3 regions of the Colwellia sp. BRX8-9 genome follow, and region 1 is predicted to be linked to each of the others. Evidence: riboswitches for the same ligand, from Rfam matches in the RefSeq annotation. Region 1 holds a riboswitch; each other region holds the start of a gene.
What was found. Region 1 has a riboswitch for cobalamin ahead of cobO (cob(I)yrinic acid a,c-diamide adenosyltransferase). Riboswitches for the same ligand answer to the same signal wherever they lie in the genome.
Positions count from the first base shown of each region.

Region 1 (4,290 bases):
CTAATGAAATCCCTGGAGATAAAACGTCAATTGGTGCCTTTTATGACTTACGTGACGAAGCTGATGACAATGTAAAAGTAATCATTGAAGAATTAGCAGCAACAGAAAATTTAAAAATGGGCAGCGACGAGCAAAAAGTAGCTGACTTATTCCGTTCATATATGAACATGGATGCACGTAATACTGCAGGTACGGCTCCTATCCAACCATTATTTGATAGCATCAATGGTTTAAAAGACAAGAATGAACTTGCGACATTTTTTGGTGAAAATCAAAAAAATGGTGTCGGTAGCCCATTAGCGTTTTATATCAGCGTTGACGGTAAAGACTCAACTCGCTATGCCACTCATATTTGGCAAACAGGTTTAGGCTTACCCGACAGAGATTACTACTTTGATGAAACCGAACGTTTTGCCGCATTACGTAAAGGTTATGTTGCTCATATTGAAAATATGTTCAACTTAGCTGGTTTGAAGAATGGTAAAGCTGCTGCGCAAACGGTCATGGCAATTGAAACTAAATTAGCAGGTTTTCATTGGACAAAAGTTGAAACTCGTGACAGCAGTAAAACTTACAATAAATTCGATGTCGCTGACTTAAACACAGTTACTGATGCATTTAACTGGAATGCTTACCTTGCTGCTCAAGGCGTATCAGCGCAAAAAGACATCATTATTAACCAACCTTCATTTGTTAAAGGTTTTGGCGAAATATTTGCAGCAACCTCATTAGCTGATTGGCAAACTTACTTAACTTTCCATACCTTAAGTAACTTTGCTGGTTCTTTAACCGCTGACTTAGATAATGAAAACTTTGACTTTTATTCTCAGCAGTTAAGAGGACAAAAAGAACAACGTCCAATGTGGAAGCGTGGTGTTGGCGTAGTTAACAGCAATTTAGGTGAGGTTATTGGTAAAGTTTATGTGAGCCGTCACTTTAAGCCTGAAGCTAAAACCCGTATGACACAGCTTGTTGAAAACTTACGCGGAGCATATGGTGCAAGTATTGATGAACTAGAGTGGATGTCTGATTCAACTAAAAAAGCTGCCCATGTAAAACTAGCAAGCTTTGATCCTAAAATTGGTTACCCAAATAAGTGGGAAGATTACTCCGCACTTGTTATTAAAGGTGATGACTTAGTTGGCAATAAAATGCGTTCTGGTAGTGTTTCTCATCAAAAAGAAGTCGCTAAGTTAGGTGGTCCAATTGATAAGCAAGAATGGGGCATGACGCCGCAAACTGTTAATGCTTATTACAATCCAACTAAGAATGAAATTGTTTTCCCTGCAGCCATATTACAACCACCATTTTTCAACTTAGCTGCTGACGATGCGGTTAACTATGGCGGTATTGGCGCGGTTATCGGTCATGAAATGGGTCACGGATTTGACGACCAAGGTAGTAAGTATGATGGCGACGGTAACATGCGTAACTGGTGGACTGAAGCAGATTTAGCGGCCTTTAAAGTTCGCACCGATGACTTGGTAAAACAATACGATGGCTATTCAGTATTTGAAGACTTAAATGTAAACGGTTCTTTAACACTGGGCGAGAATATTGGTGATTTATCAGGGGTAACTATCGCGTATAAAGCTTATATTGCCTCATTAAATGGTAAAGAAGCACCGGTAATTGACGGACTAACTGGCGATCAACGTTTCTTCATGGGCTTTGCTCAAGTATGGCGTGGAAAAAAGGTTGAGAAATCATTACGTAATCAAGTAGCAACTGACCCTCATTCACCTGGTGAGTTCCGTGCATTAGGCTCTTTATCTAACATGCCTGAATTCTACAAAGCGTTTAACGTTAAAGAAGGTGATGCTATGTATATCGCCCCTGAGAAACGTGTAAAAATTTGGTAAGCCAATGGCTTAGTTAAATAACGTTATTATTAGAAAACACTAAAATGCCAACAAGTATTGTTGGCATTTTTATTACTGAAAATTCCTTGCCTTAGATTCTATTTATCAAAAACATAAAATCAATGATGTTTAATACCGCTAGATATTGTAAATAATTATAAATCTCGTAAACTAACGCAACGTAAATGTGTTTAGGGAATAAGGTGAGAAACCTTGACTGTTCCCGCAACTGTAAATTGTAGTGACTTAAGAGTTGCCAATGAGTCAGCATACCTATCCACAATAAGATCACCACCATTAACATCAATAAAATCGTGCGGGAATACACGGTAAATTGCTATTTTTTAAGGGACCCCCTTAACGTTAGCCTTGCCTTTTCTCCTCTTTAAAAAAACTATAATTACCCATAGGAATACTCATGGTTGACGAAACACAAAAAAGTGAAAAACACCAAGCACGCATGCAAAAAGTAAAAGATAAAGTTGATGCAAGAGTTGATGCTGCCACTGATGAACGCGGTATATTAATTGTAATTACAGGTAACGGTAAGGGTAAGTCAACATCAGGATTTGGCACACTAACTCGCGCAGTAGGACACGGTTTAAACGCTGCAGCTATTCAATTTATAAAGGGCACTTGGGCTTGTGGCGAAAGAAATGTCCTTGAAAAGCTCGGCGTACCTTTTCACGTGATGGCAACAGGGTTTACTTGGAATACACAAGATAAATCAACCGATATTGCCGCTGCTCAACTTGTTTGGAAAGAAGCAAAGAAACTATTAGCTGACGAAACCGTTGATGTTGTGCTACTTGATGAACTGACTTACATGCTGTCGTTTAAATACCTTGATCTTGATGAAGTACTAGACGCCATCGCTAATCGCCCGCCTATGCAACATGTAATAGCCACAGGCCGTGGCGCACATCGTTCACTCTTAGAATTAGCTGATACAGTTAGTGAAGTGCAATCGATTAAACATGCTTTTGATAATAATATAAAAGCACAAAAAGGTATTGATTGGTAATAACTCAGCCATATTGATACCAACTACGTTATGTTGATACCAACTACGTCATGCTGATAACAACTACGTCATGTTGATACCAACTACGTCATGTTGATAACAACTCCGTCATGTTGAATTTATTTCAGTATCAGCATGGCGAAATGACAACCTAAAATCGAGCTTTCATGTGTTACACGCATAATGTCTGAGATTGATCTCTTCAGATCACTTTTACTACAAAGACGACATATCTTAATTTTAATAAGTAGTCCGCTTAGCCACCACAGCGGTCGTTCATCATCTAATAATTAAAGCTTACTTTGATAAGTATTGCAGAAGTTAGCTTTTGGTTTTTCTTTAGGTAGACTGTTCGCTCAGGCTGTGTGAAAACACTCAGCTTACAATTTTTATGCAACGCTATGTAAATTCAAAGGTAGTTTGACACCAAACTTACTACAGATTTAAATCTACAGAGTCTTTTGTCGTTGATATTTCCAAATTACGCAAGTTCAAAATAGTTTTCACACAGCCTGCGCTATCAGTTGACCTTAATATTTATGTATTAAAGGTTCGTTAAGCTTTTCTGCCCTTATTGGTTTGTTAGCTGGCATTCATCTGGCAAAAAGTGCCGCTAAATTAATCCCCATAGAAGCGCTGCGCACTGAATGATTTATTCAGTGTTATCGGATAGACAAAGTTATTTACCTACTTCATTCATAAGCTGTTAGTTTTTCATTAACGTCTACATCATTGATCTATATCAACGTATTCCCAAGAAAAATTGAATCCTCAAATAAGAACAACTAGACTAAAAATCAACCTAATAGTGGAAAGCGCTATGTGTAATTTTTTTGGAATTATCTGCTTTTTAACTTGTACTGCTATCCCAGAAGAGTCTTTGATATCACCAGAAAAATGCTTATCTATACAATTTGTAGATATCAATAAGCAAGAAAAAATTCTAATACTAGTGTGACTTTACTCATGGTTTTGATCAGCGCTTTAATTAATTCAACTTAAAAAAGTAATTAAGGAATAACAATGAAATACATTCTATTCACTTTACTTATCGTTTTGTCATTAACGCTATTCAGTTGTGATAAAGGGGTTGATTCCCCACGAGGATTTAGCCTGCCTAAAGGTAATATTGAAACAGGTAAAACAGTTTTCTTAAAGTACCAATGTTTAGCGTGCCACACACTAAAAGGTGTTGAGGACTCAAGTATTGTAAAACAACAAGATATCTCTGTTTCCCTTGGGGGTGAGAAAACTAAAATCATAACTTACGCTGAATTAGTTACTTCAATAATTAATCCATCTCATAAATTCTCCAACCCGCATTCGCCTAAGCTAAGAACACCTGAAGGAAAATCAAAGATGAAGGTCTTTAACGATGTTATGACCGTGACCGAGCTTATTGAT
Region 1 is NZ_JACGVN010000029.1:2,965-7,254, reverse strand. It holds gene H4J70_RS18070 (M13 family metallopeptidase) at 1-1,862, shown strand, start outside; cobalamin riboswitch at 2,014-2,158, shown strand; gene cobO (cob(I)yrinic acid a,c-diamide adenosyltransferase) at 2,281-2,886, shown strand; gene H4J70_RS18060 (c-type cytochrome) at 3,910-4,290, shown strand, end outside.

Region 2 (4,290 bases), on a different contig from region 1:
GCCTGAAAAATCAGGTGCAACTGTTTGAACAACCGCGAATGATGGTGTGTCTTTCACATCACCGACACTCACTTGAATAGCCAATTCACCGGTTAAGTTCTTTTTACTGTCATCCGTTGCAACAATTGTGACAGCGAAAGGACCGACTTCACCGCTGTCAAAATCAGGAGCATCTATAAAGCTTAATTCACCACTTTGTGTGATGCTAAATAAACCACTTGAATCACCCGTAAGTGAAAGTACGATAGCGTCTCCATCGGCATCAGTAGCATTATAGGTGCCAACTGATGTTGTGTTTTCTTCTATCGTTGGGCTACTTGCGCCGGTAACTATTGGTGCGACATTACTTTTTGAACTTCCGCCACAGCCTGCAAGAGCAACAGTGCTCAGTACTAAACTTAATGGTAATATGTGTTTTTTAAAGCTAGTTAACATTTAAAATCCCTTAATTGTGTATTTTATTTTTAAGCTACGACCCTGCGATGTTCTATTCGCAAGATCTTGGTATTTGTCGTTAAATAAATTATTGGCGGCAAAAGATATTCTATGTTTGCCTTTTTTCCAGTTGACTGAAAAATCTGATACGGTGCGGTTGGCTGGATTACCATTACCTACATGACCGTTATTATTTTGAATTCTGTTAATGAGATTGAAGTACAAGTCTTTATCTTTACTTACTTTAAATGACATGTTCCATGCGGAATTCACCTTGTATTTCAACGCTACGCTGTACTGTTGATGATATATACCAGGTAGTTTCTTCTTATTAAATGCGACAAATTTTGATGTGGTTTCACTGTCTATAATATTGGCTTGTAGCGCGAAAGATAATTGTGTTAATAATTGATAATTTGTTTGAATTTCAATGCCTAACAAGTCTGCATTACTGACATTTCTATAGCTACCGACATTACTTGAGTTAAAAATGGCGACAATTGAATTTTCTAATTTTTGTTGGTAAATAGATGAAGATATAGACAAACTTTTGTAAAGGTACTGCCCCCCCATTGAGAGTGTTTTTGCTTCTTCTGGCAATAAATTATCATTACCCTTAAAGGAGCCTCTATCACCAAATAATTCGTATAATGTCGGTGTTCTAACACCATTACTTAAGTTACTGGTAACTTTTAAATTACCTTGCTTAAAGCTTAACCCGACTTCAGTTGTTTGATAATTATCATTGGCTACAAACTTAGCTGCACTGGATTGATTAATCGCTATGTTTGAATTTTTCTCTTGTAGGTTACTCAACAATGCATACACTTCTATGGGGAGTGACTCGGGTTGCCACTCAATGCGAGAGCCTATGTTGAGTTGTTCTTGTTTTGCTGAAATATCACATGACGCTATACCATTACATTGTGTTGGTTTTCCGTTGTGTTCGCTAACAGAGCTGAAATTTTGTTTATTAAAACTGACAAATGGCACTAGATTAAACTCGTTCCATGTAAGGTAAGGTTTAAAGCCGATATGTTTTTTTGTTGTTTCATAATCATTGATATCAAGTTTTATCGAGTCGGGACTTGAAATATAACGCTCATCTTTATTTTCAGCGTAGGCTTCAAATTCAATTGAATTTAGCCAAGGGGATTTGGTTAACCATTGATGTTGATAGCTATAGCGTAAGTTGTCAGAGTTTAACGTCGAATTGTTTTCAGGGGAGTTGTTTTGGTAATTAGGCAGGGCTTTTTCTTGATCGTTATATTGTACATTGACCCTGATCTGATGTTGATTAAATTGGAATATGTCGTTTATAAAAAAAGACTTCTTTGTAAACTCATTATTTCTTAATGCTTGTCTGTCAGACGTATCACTACTACTAAAGCCCGCTGGAACGATAAAATCGTAATCGTTGTCACTGTTAATATAATGACCACCAAAAGACAGACTGTGAGTTTTAAATGCTTTATTATAAAGCGCATTAACTTCTTGATAGCCAAATGAGCCGGTGGCCAAGGTTAATTTACTGGAGTCTTCAGTGGGGTTGTAAGTGTTAATGCGAATAACACCACCTATAGGGGTAGCGCCGGTACCAATCGCTTGATTTTTACTGATTTCAATACTTTCAATTTGTTCTGTGGGTATCTGGTTTAAATCAAAACCACCAAATTGGCTATCGTTAATCAGTTGACCATCAATATAAAGTTGGACCTGCTTACTACTCGACCCTCTAATTGAAACAGAGACAGGATTACCAATTCCACTTATTTGGCGAATTTGAATGCCATTTATCGACTGTAAAATATCGGCAAGCGTTTGCGATGAGTATATAAAGCTTTCGCGATGTAATACTTGATAATTAGGTGTATTAAATGACTGATCATTAACAACTTCAATGACTTCTATATCGTCAGTTGACACGTCTTCTACTTGCGCAAATACAGGCATCGCTATGAGTAAAAGAACAAAGATATTTCGTAAATAAGAAAAAATAATAACCTCAAAAAATTTTGAGGGAGGTACGGAAGGATCATGACAACTAGCTATTGCTAATGTCATTAAATTCCGTAGCGCCCACCGCACTGCAAGTCATTCGATATCATTTAGGCCGGTCTCCGGGCTTAACTTTACATAGCGTAAAGTATTACCGTTGCGGGGGCAGCGCTAGAATTATGCATAGCATGTACTAACTTCCCGATTATCTCTAATTTATACCTTGTTAAAGTATAAATATTGAGCACCTAATCAATTATGGTCGTTATTTTGAGACTATTAATATAGCTTGTCAACAGTTAGAGTATTAAATCTATAGTTCATGGCTAGTTAGCTTTAATCGTTCGACGGGTTTAACGCAACGTCATTTACTCTATATTTTGACCCAGCCCTTTGAGTTCAGAGGTAAAATATGTCGTATTATCAGAAAAATTTTGTTGCCAGACTATTTTATCTGATGGTATTAACGATGATCTGGTGAGGCATTTTTGACGTTACTGACACTTTAGTGACGGCAATTTCTTCTTTTTAATTAATAATGAGTCGTTCAATAACAGCCGATAAAACCTAAGCTCTACGGTAGGTATTTATTGTCTGCCAATTTCACCTAGGCTGTTTAATGGTGAGTTTGGCTAGTCATTATCAGCGACAATTGTCATTGTTATTGATTCGCTATATCCACTGATTTTAAAGTTAATTTTTCAATAATATTAGCTAGCTGATTTTTTTCTTCAGCACTTAATACCGATAATAGTTCTTGCTCACGAGCTAGCACCATAGGTATTAACTGTTGATATATCGCCAAACCTTGCGTGGTTAGTTTTAATAGCGAAGAGCGTTTATCGGATTTATCTGTGTTTTTAACCAATAATCCCTGAGCTTGCATCCTTGTTATTGCCCGGCTCGCCGGCATTTTTTCTAAGTTAGTTTGTTCACCTATCTGCTTTGCGGATAATAACTCTCCGTTACCTAAGCTGGCTAGCACTCGCCATTCTTGACGAGAAAGCTCAAATCTTCCTGTGTAAATGTCAGCAATATTATCACTCACTTTTACTTGTAGTTGCGTCAGCTGATAAGGAAAAAAGTTGGTTAAGTGTAAGCTTTTCATCGTTTAGTTATGCTCGGCTATGCTTGTGAAGTAATGTTGTTATCTACTCTAAATGATTCGGCATTTAAGTGATGTTTTTTCAATAATTTATAGAATTCTGTTCGGTTTCGCTGCGCTATTTTTGCGGCTTGTGAAACATTACCTTCGGTGGTTTTTAGTAATTTTGCTAAGTAGTCACGCTCGAATTGCTCTCTCGCTTCTTGAAAAGAAGGCAGCTGTGCACTTTCATTACGTAAAGCATTATTAATTAAACTCTCACTAATTAACGGCTCGGTAGATAAAGCGACGCATTGCTCAACAACATTTTGTAATTGTCTAATATTACCGGGCCATTCAGCCCTAATTAAAATCTCCATCGCGGCTTGGCTAAAGCCGTTTATTTTATGACTGGTACTTTTAATCGCGACTGTTAAAAAGTGCTGGGCAAGCAAAGGAATATCTTCACGTCGTTCAGACAGGGCTGGTAAAGTGAGTTCCACAACATTTAAGCGGTAGTAAAGATCTTCACGAAAGCTTTTATCTATGATCGCTTGTTGTAAATTTTTATGGGTAGCGGCAATAATACGGACATCGACTTTTACTGACTGGGCACTGCCGACTGGGCGCACTTCTTTTTCTTGTAAGGCGCGTAATAATTTAACTTGAAAGCTCATCGGCATGTCGCCGACTTCATCAAGAAATAACGTACCACCATGGGTTGATTGGAAAAGCCCTTGATGATTTTTATCTGCGCCAGTAAAAGCACCTTT
Region 2 is NZ_JACGVN010000005.1:56,855-61,144, forward strand. It holds gene H4J70_RS05600 (cadherin repeat domain-containing protein) at 1-435, opposite strand, end outside; gene H4J70_RS05605 (TonB-dependent receptor) at 436-2,499, opposite strand; cobalamin riboswitch at 2,529-2,700, opposite strand; gene H4J70_RS05610 (MarR family winged helix-turn-helix transcriptional regulator) at 3,095-3,541, opposite strand; gene H4J70_RS05615 (sigma 54-interacting transcriptional regulator) at 3,559-4,290, opposite strand, start outside.
Region 2: it holds a riboswitch for cobalamin, as region 1 does, so the genes downstream of both, H4J70_RS05605 (TonB-dependent receptor) here and cobO (cob(I)yrinic acid a,c-diamide adenosyltransferase) in region 1, are expected to answer to the same signal.

Region 3 (4,290 bases), on a different contig from region 1:
TTGCAGGGCTCTTATACTTTAGCTAAAAGTGAAGGTAACTCAGAAGGTTATGTTAACTCGACTCTAGAGCAAGAGGATGCAGGTTTAACACAAGACATTGATAATGCATTATTTCAGCATGGTGCCTATGGTGCTTTACCCAATGATCGTCGTCACACCTTTAAAGCTTTTGGTGCATACCAAGTTAATGATGAGATTTCAGTATCTGCTAATTTCAGTTTACAATCTGGTCGTCCAAGAAACTGTGTTGGTTTTATTCCGCTTGACGAACTTAGAGATGAGTTAGGTGTTGATGCTGGCGGTTTAGCTAATTACGGTGCTTCATCGTTTTACTGTGGTGGTGTCTTAGGTAATCGTGGCGATCAAGGCCGTACTCCATGGGTTAAAAATGTTGACCTAGGTTTAACATATAAGCCGGAATATGTTGATGGCTTAACCGTGAAAGTCAATGTCAGAAATGCCTTTAACTTTCAAGAAGTCACTGAATACAATGAAACAGGTGACGTAGGCTCGGCTTCATCGAGACTGCCTAACCCTAACTATACGACACCGGTAAACTACCAAGCTCCACGTAGAATTACACTGACTGCTCGTTATAGTTTCTAATTAAATAGTAAAGTTAAACATATTTAAATTAGCCAAGCCGTTCAGGTAAACTGAGCGGCTTTTTTATAGATGAATTTAGGCACTTCTTGCTATTACATTAAAGTATTAAGGGGGAGGACCACCTTGGTTTCCACCAGTATCACAAGATCCAAACGAATTAGCAGGTATTTCAGCTTTAAATCTAGGCCTCATCATGAAAGGAAAGGAAGAGGTTAAAACGTGCGCTTCTTCGGTTAACGAGAGGCTAAATGGCAAGATAGTTAAGTGCTCACTTTCGCTAAAGTGAACAACATTGACTCCTGTGCTGTTGTTTATAAGTGCACAGCTATTTGTCATAGTACTTACGCAATGTTGAATTTAAGGTTACGCTATGCTTTTTTACACTATATATATTAAGAGGTAATGCTTTGCTACAGCGGACTTTATATTTATTACGCCATGGTGAAATTGCTACACCGGGTATTTTAGCCGGTAAAACAGATGTCGCACTTTCTGAAAATGGCTTGCAACAGCTGTGGGACGTTAGCCAAAAATTACCAGAGATATCCTTTTGTATCAGTTCACCTTTGCAACGTTGTCAGGTGTTTGCCAAAGCATACTCATTAAAATACAGCATTAATCTCCAATTAAGCGATAACCTTAAAGAAATGAATTTTGGTGATTGGGATGGACAAACCTATCAAGCCTTGTGGCAGATAAAAGCCAGTGCTCTGCAGCCTTCACTGGGTGATTTTTGGCAAAACCCTTGGCAGCATACTGTGCCTAATGGTGAAGCTATGGCTGATTTTGTTAAGCGTGTCGATACTTGGTGGCAAGAATGGCTCGCAGACGCACCCGAAGGAAATACCTTGGTAGTTGCGCATGGTGGTGTTATCAAACACTTAATTGCGCGTGTACTTAATTTGCCTATGCCGGGCACGGTTCACATGAGTCATATTGATATTCCTTATGCAGGGCTAGTTAAAGTTAATATTTATACTGATGATAGTGGCGTTGATTGGCCAAAAATAGTGTGGTGATAAGTTACCTCGATAAGTCAATGAATTCGGTGTTATTGGCAATTAAACCTTGCTATTTTTAGTGAGCAGACGATAATCTCCAAACAAAATTATATAACTCATTTTTAATGTGGGAATGTGGTGAAAAACCGCAACTGTACCCGCAACTGTAAAAGCCTTTTAGTGGTAGTTAATAACCATAAAGCTTAAGTCAGGATACCCATTAATTTAGAGTCATTTGCCTATCAAAATGACAGGCAAAACCAACAAAGTCGAGCGGGTTTACTCGAACATTGTATTGTCGACTCTTGAGTTTTTCATATACTAAGAGATTGATTGTGCTCTGTTTGATGCTCCTTAAGTGTCAATAGTATGTGAGTAGCAATTTTTGAATAGTAGCCAGGATCAATCCTCATCAATAAATACCGCTAATACCGCATTGCTTTCAGTGCAGCATCTTTCTTGGCATGCCGACAGCCAACTTATTTTAGATGATATTTCTTTCACCATTAAAAAAGGCAGTTTTACTGGTATTTTAGGGCCTAATGGTGCCGGAAAGTCTAGCTTACTTCGCTGCTTATATCGTTACGTAAAACCTGATTCTGGTTTGGTGCAATTTAATCAAAAAGATATTTGGCAAAAGTATGACGCCTATCAATATGCTCAAGATATCGCTGTAGTTTTACAAGAAACACCCACCCATTTTAACTTAACTGTTCATGACGTTGTTGCGCTGGGTTTACTGCCACACAAAGGTCTATTTACCCGTGAACAAGCCAGCGACCGACTTAAGATAGACCGTGCTATTAAGCAAGTTGGCTTAGTGGATAAAAACTTACAAAATTTTGAACATTTATCCGGTGGAGAAAAACAACGCGCACTTATAGCTCGTGCTATAGTGCAAACGCCCAGCTTACTTATTATGGACGAGCCAACCAGTCATCTTGATGTTCGCTACCAAATTCAGGTTATTGAATTAGCTAAATCGCTAGGCATCACGGTTATTGCGTCTTTTCATGATTTAAACCTTGCCAGTGCGATGTGCGATCAACTGCTGGTGTTAGATAAAGGTAAACTGGTTGAGCAAGGGTCACCACAAGCGGTGATCACCTCTGAAATGTTATCAAATGTATTTGGTGTCTGCGCGCAAGTCTCTCTTCATCCACAACATAAGGTTCCTCATATTTCTTATTTCTATGGCTACGATACTCAAGAAAAAACGGCAGAAAGTAGAGCGTTACCTCATGTTTAAGGTCAATCATTCGTGGATTATTTTTCTGACCTTAGCTTTTGGTGTTATCAGCTTTATTGCGTCGTTATCTTTAGGTGCTGCAGATATTAGTTTTAGCGATGTTACTTCGAGTCTACTGGCTAGTTTATCCACAGATAAAGACGCGAGCGAGGTGATTTTTTATGAGCGTATTATTTGGGAATTACGTATGCCGCGCGCTATTTTAGCTTTTTTAGCGGGTTGTGGCTTAGCGGTTTCTGGGCTGATTTTACAAACGGTAACGCGAAATCCATTAGCCGACCCTTATCTTTTTGGTATTTCTTCAGGGGCTTCTTTAGGAGTCGTTATATCTATTGTTTTATTGGGCAGCACTATTTCTGTTGTAACACCTGTCGCGGCTTTTGCGGGCAGTTTAGTGGCGATGCTAATGTTGCTAATGATCTCTGGTCGTCGGCAAAGTCAACAAGTTGAATCTATGCTATTGGCTGGCGTAGCGTTATCGTTTTTGTTCAGCTCGTTTACTAGCTTGTTACTTTATCATACCGATCCACAAGCGGTTACGGCGATATTATTTTGGACTATGGGCAGTTTTTCGCGTGCGCAATGGTCTATTTTATGGTTTCCCGCGGTCGTTATTATTAGCTGTGTCATTATGATGTTAGCGTATCGACGCCAACTGAATGCAATGTTGTTAGGCGATGAAAGTGCTACAACCTTAGGTATTAATGTTAACCGCTTTCGCTTAGTGATGTTGGTACTGAGTTCACTGATCACCGCAACGTTAGTCTCTTTGTGTGGTGGTATAGGCTTTGTTGGCTTGATGATACCCCATATTGTACGATTTTTTGTTTCTCAAGGTACTGTTTTTGGCATTATGTTAACGGCTTTAGTCGGTGGTATTTTTATGATTTGGGTGGATGTATTATCGAGAGTTGTACTAGAAAACCAAGAGCTACCCGTAGGTGTTATCACTTCTGCTTTGGGGAGCTTATTCTTTTTATCCTTGTTGTACTTTCGCAAAAATAAAGCTTAAAGGAGCTATTGATGAACTTTGCTATTAAAAAAGTAACTGATGTGTTTAATCAACAGATCCAGTCGACTATCGATGGAAAAACTAAACCACTCGGCGCATTAGGCCAACTAGAAGATACCGCTAAAATTATTGCCGCTGTGCAGTTATCAACAGTAAATATTGACCGACAATCATTGAGTATAAAACATCCTAGTTTATTTATATTTGCCGGTGATCACGGTGTCGCAGCGCAAGGTGTTTCTATTGCACCGAGTGAAGTGACCTCACAAATGGTGGCTAATTTTGCCAGCGGTGGCGCGGCGATTAATGTCTTTTGTAAGCAGCTTGGTTGGCAGTTAAGTGTGGTAGATGCGGGTATTTTATCGCCAATTGATAATTGTTCAGGCGTTATCAATCAACGTTTAGGCAATATCACCGCACCA
Region 3 is NZ_JACGVN010000005.1:46,504-50,793, forward strand. It holds gene H4J70_RS05550 (TonB-dependent receptor) at 1-606, shown strand, start outside; gene H4J70_RS05555 (hypothetical protein) at 712-942, opposite strand; gene H4J70_RS05560 (histidine phosphatase family protein) at 1,014-1,625, shown strand; cobalamin riboswitch at 1,698-1,847, shown strand; gene H4J70_RS05565 (ABC transporter ATP-binding protein) at 1,993-2,856, shown strand; gene H4J70_RS05570 (iron ABC transporter permease) at 2,849-3,868, shown strand; gene cobT (nicotinate-nucleotide--dimethylbenzimidazole phosphoribosyltransferase) at 3,880-4,290, shown strand, end outside.
Region 3: it holds a riboswitch for cobalamin, as region 1 does, so the genes downstream of both, H4J70_RS05565 (ABC transporter ATP-binding protein) here and cobO (cob(I)yrinic acid a,c-diamide adenosyltransferase) in region 1, are expected to answer to the same signal.